DNA from 3 places in the Paenibacillus terrisolis genome. Region 3 is predicted to be linked to each of the others. Evidence: riboswitches for the same ligand, from Rfam matches in the RefSeq annotation. Region 3 holds a riboswitch; each other region holds the start of a gene.
What was found. Region 3 has a riboswitch for cobalamin ahead of ACI48K_RS00495 (ABC transporter substrate-binding protein). Riboswitches for the same ligand answer to the same signal wherever they lie in the genome.
Positions count from the first base shown of each region.

Region 1: it holds a riboswitch for cobalamin, as region 3 does, so the genes downstream of both, ACI48K_RS16305 (anaerobic ribonucleoside triphosphate reductase) here and ACI48K_RS00495 (ABC transporter substrate-binding protein) in region 3, are expected to answer to the same signal.
Region 2: it holds a riboswitch for cobalamin, as region 3 does, so the genes downstream of both, metE (5-methyltetrahydropteroyltriglutamate--homocysteine S-methyltransferase) here and ACI48K_RS00495 (ABC transporter substrate-binding protein) in region 3, are expected to answer to the same signal.

Region 1 covers NZ_JBKFGG010000017.1:160,113-163,387, forward strand. Annotated here, with positions in the region: gene ACI48K_RS16290 (HD domain-containing protein) at 1-223, shown strand, start outside; tRNA gene ACI48K_RS16295 (tRNA-Thr) at 333-405, opposite strand; gene ACI48K_RS16300 (MTH1187 family thiamine-binding protein) at 528-827, opposite strand; cobalamin riboswitch at 1,079-1,321, shown strand; gene ACI48K_RS16305 (anaerobic ribonucleoside triphosphate reductase) at 1,501-3,275, shown strand, end outside.
Region 2 covers NZ_JBKFGG010000006.1:161,619-164,893, reverse strand. Annotated here, with positions in the region: gene metE (5-methyltetrahydropteroyltriglutamate--homocysteine S-methyltransferase) at 1-1,336, opposite strand, end outside; cobalamin riboswitch at 1,474-1,671, opposite strand; gene nagE (N-acetylglucosamine-specific PTS transporter subunit IIBC) at 1,854-3,275, opposite strand, start outside.
Region 3 covers NZ_JBKFGG010000001.1:100,459-103,733, forward strand. Annotated here, with positions in the region: gene ACI48K_RS00490 (FecCD family ABC transporter permease) at 1-1,033, opposite strand, end outside; gene ACI48K_RS00495 (ABC transporter substrate-binding protein) at 1,033-2,064, opposite strand; cobalamin riboswitch at 2,288-2,496, opposite strand; gene ACI48K_RS00500 (methyl-accepting chemotaxis protein) at 2,672-3,275, opposite strand, start outside.

The DNA.
Region 1 (3,275 bases), on a different contig from region 3:
GAACTTTGATCTCATCTCAGCAGAAGCGCGGCAGCAAATCGTCGAGGCTTTTCCTCGCAACCGGTTCAAACACGACATCTTACATGCCTTCTTGGAAGGCTTCAAGCATAAACCGGAAACGACATACGGCACGATTAACGCCGACGTGTGCGAAATGCTTCTTCCGGGATATAAGCGACCTAACTTTTGCCATCATGTCCTTCATTCCAAATGGGAAGAGTAATTTTCGTCAAATGAACCAGGGTTAGAAGGATGTTAGAAGTTTAAACTTACTGCACAAAAAAACGCGCCTTCCGAAAACCTCGGAAGGCGCGTTTTGCTTGCTTTTAGGATGCTGGTGAAGGGATTCGAACCCCCGACCTACGCATTACGAATGCGTTGCTCTACCAGCTGAGCTACACCAGCACATCTGTTTTTAGCGTGAAACAAAATTTATTATACCGCTTTTGAAAAATAAAGCAAGCGTAAATTTCCGGAATGCGGACGCTCTCCATCCCTTTTTCACGCCGCTTCGGCGGCGGGGGAGCCTAAAGCTTCTCCCGCACCGAGCGCAGCTTCTGCTCCGAAGAGCCGGCTTTGTCGCGGCGGTCGTCGATTTTGATCGACGTGGACACCCGCTGGGCGCCGGACTGGAACGGCGCTTCGTGAATCGCCCGTATGGCGGCAAACACGTCGTCCAGTGCCCCTTCGATGATGGTGCCCATCGAGGTCAGCGTGCAAACTACTCCCTCCTGCTGCTCCAAAACCCGCTGCAAATCCGCAACATAAGCGCTAAGGCTGGTGCTCCCCGTTCCGATCGGAATCACCGTCACTTCTGCAATGGCCATCTTAATCCCCTCTTTTCATGGTTTGTCACTTCTAAGATTACTAGATATTGGGTCAAACCCTTCATCCCTTTATTATAAACCATTTAATCTCCACTGGAAAAAATCCCATCATCGCCCATAAAAAGTTCACAAACTCCCGTGTCCCTCACGGGACTAGCGATTGGGGGATCAGCCCTCTTTTATCAGCAATCGATTCTATAAATCCACCGTTTACAAACACAACATATTGAGTTAATCTTAGAACATGACAACCAAATATAGTATAAATAGGTGATTCGGAAGACCTAGTCCTCCGGACCTTAAAAGGGAAGTGCGGTGCAATTCCGCTGCGGTCCCGCCACTGTAAACGGTAGCTTTGGTGACGCTCTCAACTGGGAGAAGCCAATAGCGGTTCGCCGACATTCATGCCACTGTATATTGTGATAGGGCAAATACGGGAAGGCGCCGGCGGATATACCGTAAGCCAGGAGACCTGCCTATTTGACGACACCGCTGTATATGATCCTGCGAGGAACAGGAGAGGTGTCCGCTTGCTGCTTATACATAAGTTTCACGATATAACGTGAATGTTTTAAGTTCCATTGTAGCGCATTCGGGCATTTTCAGCCTTGTCGGGTTGGAGATGCTTTTTATATGCAGTCAATGCTTAGTTTTTGGGGAGGAGAACTTTGTTATGGCATTGTTGAACCAAGTATATACTGACCAAGATGAAATGCTGGATGAAGTCATTCAATTAGGCGAGGAGATCGTTCACAGCCGTAATCTCGAGGTTTTGCGGGAAAACGCCAATTTGAACGGTGAGAGCTTCTCCGGCAAAATGAGCAAATTCGGCAGCGAATATGCCAAATGGTATGCGAATCATTTTGTCATGCCGAAACGGGTGGTTCAGGCGATCCGCGACAACATTCTCTATGTCCATGATCTTGATCAATATGCGATCGGCACGACCAACTGCATTTTTATCCCTTTCGAGAAATTGCTGCGGGAAGGCTTTAACACTGGCAACGGCAGCGTGCGTCCGCCCACCTCGATCATGACGGCGATGGCGCTCGTCGCAATTATTTTTCAATCCCAGCAGAACTCCCAATACGGAGGAGTATCCGCCAACAAGCTGGATTTCGACCTGGCTCCTTATGTGGGCAAGTCGTTCCGCAAGTATTTCCTGAAAGGTCTGGAGTATTTTGAGGAAGGAGAATCCGCTGGAGATTACGGAGACATTGCGATGAGCCGCGGCGACCTCCGGGAGCGTTTCCCGAAAACGTTCAAATACGCTTTAAAAGAAACCGAAAGCGAAACCATGCAGGCCTCGGAAAGCCTCATTCACAATCTGAACACGATGTCGAGCCGGGCCGGCGGGCAAATTCCGTTCACCAGCATCAACTACGGAACCTGCACTTCGCCGGAAGGACAATTAGTCATCAGCTCCCTGCTGAACGCGACGATGCGCGGACTTGGCAGCGGAGAAACGCCGATTTTCCCGATTCAAATCTTTAAATGCAAACAGGGTACCAACCAAAATCCGGGCGAACCCAACTATCCGCTATTCCTGAAAGCGGCGGAATGTTCGGCCAAACGGCTGTATCCGAACTTCGCCAATCTGGACGCGCCGCTGAATCTGCAGTATTACGATCCGGCCGATCCGGATACGGAGTTCGCCACAATGGGCTGCCGCACCCGGGTGCTGGCCGACCGGTTTGGCCGCAATCATTTATCCGGCAAAGGCAATCTGTCGTTCAACACGTTGAATCTGGTCAAACTAGGACTGGAACACGGCATTGCGCTGGGACGCCGAAAGAAAGCCGATGAACGCGGCTTCTACCACGAGCTTGAGCATTATATGGATATTGCTCTCGAAGGACTGCTCCACCGCTTTGAAATCCAATCTTCCCAAAAAGCCAAAGCCTCCGATTTCATGATGCGCGAGGGCGTATGGGAAGGCGGCGAATATCTCGCTCCTGACGAGCCGGTTCGGGATCTTCTGAAACATGGCAGCTTGTCCATCGGATTCATCGGGCTGGCGGAATGCATGAAGGCGATGTACGGCAAACATCATGCCGAAGACGAAACGGTATACGAAAAAGCCTTGGAGCTGATCTCTTTCATGCGCGCTTATTGCGATCGCCAAAGCGAACGCTGCAATTTGAACATTACGCTTTTCGCCACACCGGCGGAAGGCTTGTCCGGGAAATTTACCAAACGCGACAAGGTCACCTACGGTACCGTACCGGAAGTGGTCGACCGCGAATACTATACCAATTCTTTTCACGTTCCGGTGTATTACGACATCAGCGCGGCGAGAAAAATCGAGCTGGAAGCGAAGTTCCACGATCTGTGCAACGCCGGGGCGATCTCGTATATTGAACTCAACGGCAATGCCCGGAGCAACCCTGCGGCATTCCTGAAAATCGTTCAATACGCTCTTAAACAGCAAGTCAGCTATTTCAGCAT
Region 2 (3,275 bases), on a different contig from region 3:
CGCGAACCTCGGCCGTTTGCGGAAAACTGCCGATTGTCGTCGTCGGCAAAAACGGCAAATTCCATTTTGCTTCCTGTTTCCCCCGCCGCTCGCCAAACTCGCTGTTTCTGTGCGGAAATTCCGCTATGGCTTTCTCCACAGCTTTTCGAACGTGATCGCGATTTCTGGCCGGAGCTTCGGCAAGACTTCGCAATGCCGTGCGGTTATTCGCGAACAATTCAGGCGTAACGCCTCTCGATGCGGCTTGACCTAAGGCGATCACTTCATCGAGCTTTTGTTCGGCAAAAGAGAGCGACTCCAGCAGCGCCGGGTCAAGTTTTGTCTCTGGGCTGGCGTTGACCGGCACGTGGAGCAAGCTGCAGGAAGGCTGAATGATCACCGCCGGGTTGCCGGCCAGATCCAGGATTTCGTCCAGTAACTGACGGGCCTGATCCAGATCCGTTCGCCAAATGTTTCTGCCGTCGATCAGCCCCGCCCCTAATGTTTTGCCTTTCGGGAAGCCATAACGGCGCAGAGACTCAAGGTTTCTTTCCTTGCCATGCACCAAATCGAGTCCAAACCCGCTCACCGGCAAGCTGACGAACTCTTCATAATTTGCAACCGATTCGAAGAAAGTATTCAGCATGATCGACAGTCCGGGGACCTGCTCGGCAATGGTTTCATAGATTTGCCGAAGATGGCGGAGATCCTCCTCCGTTAAGGAAATCACTGCGGCCGGCTCATCGATTTGTACCCAAGCGGCTCCCGCTGCTTTTAAATCCTGAAGGACGTTGACGTACAAAGGCAGCAGCTTGGCTATCCATCCTCCCCATTCCGCATTCGTAAAACCTTTGGACAATTTCAAAAAAGTAAACAAACCGAGCAGAACCGGTCTTCCTTCGATCCCGAGCTGTTCTTTGGCCTCAAGATAGGCCGCCAGCGGGCGGTTTACAGTCAGTCGAGGCTCTAAATCCCTAAGCTCGGGGACGATATAGTGGTAGTTCGTATTAAACCATTTGGTCATTTTGCTGGCTGTCGCCGTGTCATTTCCCCTGGCAATCGCGTAATAAGTTTTGAGCGGCAACGTCCCCTCCGCCCAACCGAACCGTTCAGGAATCAGCCCGAACATCGTGGCTGTATCCAGCACATGATCGTAATACGTGAAATCGCCAACCGGAATGACATCGATTCCTTTATCCTGCTGCAGCCGCAAATGATCCAGGCGAATGGCCGTCAACTGCTCATGCAGCTGTGCTTCGGTGATTTTTCCGGCCCAGTAAGCCTCGATGCTCTTTTTCCATTCCCGCTGTTTGCCAATTCTCGGATACCCCGTGTTGCCGCTTGTAATTTGTCTCAATTTCTCTTCCTCCCTTGTTTGTTGTGTAAAACAAAAAAGCCCCCTTCAGCAAGCCTGCACGGCGCAGCTAAAGAGAGCCCTCGATCCGGAATTCGACGGTACACATCTTTAACACCTCCCTATCTCCCGTAGGTACAGCAGTGCTGTCGAAATAGGCAGGTCTCCTGGCTTCAGGATCGGTACCGGAAGACGGCCTTCCCGACAAGTCAAACTCGTCAGTGGCATGATTGCTCCGATTCCCCTGTTACAGTGGCGGGACCGCGCCGGCGCTACACCGGACTTCCCTTTTAAGCTTCAACCCAAACGGATGAAGCACCTATTCCCCTCATATTCAGTTCGAATATAGATACATGTTACTGCATAATTTCCGATTATACAACATAAAACGCATCGGATTAATTTCCTTACAACTTCTTCCTTGAGCATGAAACCATTTTGGTTTTGAAACGTAAACATAAATAAGCAGGGCGGATGGAAGCTCCGCCCTGCTGACTCTTTTGATATCGTGTGTGTTACCCTACAGCAATTTTAGGATTTCGTCTTTGATCGCTTCGGATTGAGGCCCGAATACGACTTGGACTGCGCCTTTGCCGAGTCTCATGACGCCGGATGCGCCAAGTGCTTTAAGCGCCCCGTCATTTACGATTTTGTCGTCCTTGACGATGAGGCGAAGGCGGGTAATGCACGCATCCACGGATTCGATGTTGCTTGGTCCGCCGATTTGCGTCAGAATTTTTGCGGCTCTGCTGTCGGCTGCGCCACCAGTTGCGGCTTGAGCAGGAGCGCCTGTTTCAATTTCGAATTCGTTCGGATCGTCGGAACGGCCCGGCGTTTTGAGGTTGAACGCCTTGATGATGATCCGGAACAGCAGATAGTACACGACGAAGAATACGAGACCGACCGGAATCAGGATCCACGCGTTCGTCGACAGCTTCATGTTCACGAGGTAATCAATCAAACCTGCGGAGAACCCGAAGCCCAGCTTGACATCCAGAATGTACATAATGTAACCGGCAATCCCTGTCAAAATCGCATGCACGACATAAAGAAGCGGTGCAACGAACATAAATGAGAATTCAAGCGGTTCGGTAATCCCTGTCAGGAATGCGGCCAGCGCGGAACCGATGAAAATGCCAGCCACCATTTTGCGTTTTTCCGGTTTTGCGGTATGGATAAACGCAAGTGCGGCGCCAGGCAATGCGAACATCATGATTGGGAAGAAACCGGTCATGAACATCCCCGCCGTTTTGTCTCCGGCAAAGAAACGGTTGAGGTCCCCGTGTACCACTTGCCCTGCGGCATTCGTAAAGTCGCCGATTTGGAACCAGGCGATCGTATTGATAACGTGATGCAAACCGATTGGAATCAAGAGGCGGTTGGCGATACCGAATACGAGCGATCCGATGGCGCCGAGTCCAACCACCCAGTTACCGAACTGACTGATAACGTCTTGAATCGGGCTCCAGATCATACCGACGAATACGGTAAGCACCATCGTGCTGGCTGCGGTAATAATCGGCACGAAACGTTTGCCGGCGAAGAAACCGAGCCAATCCGGAAGTTTGATCTTGTGAAACTTGTTATAGAGATAAGCGGACCACAAACCTGCGAAAATACCGCCGAGCACGCCCATGTCGAGAACGGCGTCGTCTGGAATCCAGGAGAACGCGGCCGGTACAGTTGCCAGCACCTTCACCAAAACTTGATAAGCGATAAGTGCGGACAACCCCGCAACGGCATCTCCCGCGAATCCGATAGCCACCCCGATTGCAAAAATCAGCGCCAGGTTGCCAAAAATGGCTCCCGCGGCGGCGTTCAGAAACGGAGCGAAGTAAGTGTTCAGAGCACCGCCCACTACCGATCCCAAAGGGATGTCCTTTTCATAGTTGAGCAGCCCGAAGCTTTGCAAAATACTTGCCGCCGGAAGTGTCGCGACAGG
Region 3 (3,275 bases):
CCTCCCGCTGCTTTTTCTTGCGATACAGCAAATAGGCAAAAAACGGCGCGCCGACAAACGCGGTTACAATGCCGAGCGGAATTTCCGTCGGCGCCAGCAGCGTGCGGGCGGCCAGATCGCTCCACATCATGAAGATGCCGCCGCCCAGCGCGGATAGCGGAATAATCAAGCGGTAGTCCGGCCCTGTGATAAGCCGGATCATATGCGGAATAACCAGTCCGACAAACCCGATAACGCCGGATACCGACACGGCGGCGGCCGTCATTAGCGTAGCCACCAGCAGTACGATCAGTTTGGTGCGTTCGACGTGCAACCCGGAATGCGCGGCCTGGCGTTCGCCCAAAGCGAGCAGGTTCAAACTGCGGGCCTGGCTCCATAGGAATATCGCGCCAAGCGCCAAATACGGGAAAAGGATGGCCGTATACGACCATCCGCGAAGACTCAAACTGCCCATCGTCCAATATAAAATTTCATTTACCGTCCGTTTGGACATCGCCGTTAAAAAAGAAACGACCGCCCCAAGGAACGACTGCATGACAACGCCGGACAAAACCAAGCTTTCGATCGGAATGCTTCCGTTCTCCCGCGCCAGCCAAATGACGATCCAGAGCGTTGCGATCCCTGTTACAAATGCCACGAGCGGCAAAGTAAATACGCCGATCAAAGAGTACTGCCAGCCGTAAAAGATCAGCACGGCCGCGCCGATCGCCGAACCCGAAGATACCCCAAGCGTAAACGGGTCGGCCAGCGGATTGCGCAGCACGCCTTGAAAGGCGGTCCCCGCCACGCCCAGCGAGGCTCCGACCAGCAGGCCCAGCAGCACCCGCGGCAGACGCACTTGCGTGACGATTTGTTCCGAAGCGGTGCTCCAATCCGGCGTAATCCAGGAAGAGACTCCCGGAAGCCGGTGAAGCAAAATACCGACGATCTGCCCTGCCGGCAGCGGAACGGAGCCCACTCCGATGCAAACAAGCAAGGTTACGGCGAGCAGGATGAGTCCGATCGCTCCGTACCCGGCCAGCTTACGGCCTATCATGGCTTAATTAAATCCGGATAAATCGCTTTAGCCACTTCGATCAATCCCTGAGTTACGCGAGGACCCGGACGGCTGAGCAGATTATCGTCAAGCGGCACGAGGCGGTTTTCCTTGACGGCCGTAATTTGGTCCCATCCTCTACGGCTCTTAATAATGTCCGCCAATGTCTTGTTGTTCTCGTCGATGACGCTTTTGGCATACAAAATGACGTCAGGATTTGCCTTAATGATATTCTCTTCATTAATCTCCGTCCAGCCGGTCGTGTCGGAAGCCACGTTCACGCCGCCGGCCAAAGTGATCATTTCATCCATAAACTCGCCTTTGCCGACGGTCCAGCCCGGCGAAAATTCAATATATACCTTTTTCTTCTGATCCGGCGTGAGCGATTTGACGGCATCCGTCACCTGCGTCATTTCCTGGTTCATTTGCTCAAGAACCTTGCCGGCTTCAGCCTGTTGATTCGTAATGGTGCCGATGGTCTTGATATGGTCCATAACATCGCTGAACGTTTTGGGATCGGCCCGGAATACTTTGAGTCCGAGGTCGGTCAAGCTTTTGACGGTAGCATCGTCGATGAAGCTGGCCGCTACGACCAAATCGGGCTGTGCCGCCACGATAGCCTCTACGTTAACCTTGGAGCCGCCCATTTTCGGCTTGTCCTTAACTGCCTCGGGATAATCGTCCAGATCCGAAACGCCAACGACCTGCTGATCCAAACCTAATGCAAACAAAACCTCCGTCTCCGAAGGAGCCAACGACACGATTTTTTGCGGCGCCGACTCAAACGTAAATTCCGTGCCTGAGGAATCCTTTACCGTGTATGGGTAAGTCGTTTGCTCCGCCTGTTCATCATCGGCATTTGCCGCAGTTTGATTCTGCTGTTCGGACTGCGCCGAAGAATTAACCGCGGCATTTCCATTTCCGTTGTTCGCCGTGTTGTTCCCGGTATTGTTCGCGCCGCAGCCGGCCATAACGACCAGCATCAAAGCGAGCAGCCCGGCTACCCATATCTGTTTCCAATTTTTCATCTGACCTTCTCCTCTTCGTTTCTTATTCAAGAAACACCTGAATCCGAAGCGTTTTGCAGTTTAGCGGCCGTTTCGTCTCCCCTTTGAACCATTCTTCAAACAGGAAAACCCCAATCCGCTAAGGATTGGGGTACGTCTACAAAGTCACGCCACACCGGATATCCAAGCATCCGTCTAAAGGCAATGATCCTTTCAGCAGAGCGTCATCCTTTCCTCGAAGGACCGTCTAGATTTCCCGTTGGCAGGTCTCCTGACTCGCAGGTTAAGATTTCAGCTCGCCTTCCCATCTCCCTTGGCGGGCGACAGTGGCATCATATGAGCTTCATCCCTGTTTACAGTGGCGGGACCGTGCCGGATTTGCACCGGCTTCCCTTTTAACCCAAAGCATGCGGCTTTCGCCTCATCTCCGGGACCCACGGGCACTTTCGTTATTCGCTTGTCTAAAGGCAATTCTTCTCTAATGGATTATAGGGGAAAAGAGCCAGGCTGACAATATGAAAAAGTTAAGATTTTAACTTTCGCCTGCCGGGAAACTTCCCGCTTCCCTTTGCTTCACGCAAAAAACGAATTTTGAAATCTTTGTTTCCGCGTATTCCCATAACCTTCTTCAGGACTCCACCGACAAATCCGCCCCGAGCACGCCGATGACGGAGCCTTCCTTCAAAATCGGCACGGCAAGCGTCATGCAGCGGCGTTTGGAAATCGCCGATACGTATGCTTCCGAGAGCACCGTTTCCCCCTGCATGGCCCGTTTGAACCACTCCCTGCCTTTGGCGGTCACGAGTCCCGCCTCCGGAATCGAGACTACAAACGTGCCATCCGAACGATTCGTCCAGGCCGCCTCCAGAACCTCTTCTCTATTGAGCAGTTTTAGTAAAGCCGAGCGGTGCTCCTGCTCCATCATTCCCGTAAATGCCGGTTGAACCGATTCCTCCAAAAGCATTTGCGCATAAGACTGCCCCATTTCAAGCACACGTCCGGAGCTCTCAGCCGTAACATCCCCATTGTCCCTTATCGTATCCAGCGAAGCCATTAAATCGGCCGACGCCTTGTCGAGACCGCGGGCAACGCTTTGCAGTTTGAAGGTATATTCCCGCTGCGTTTCCATTCGCGACAGCGCCCCCTCCACGTGGGAAATGCTGCGATTCAGCGCTTCGTGTACTTCTCCAATCATACTTTCCATGTTTCTGGTCAACGCGGCCTGCTCCTGG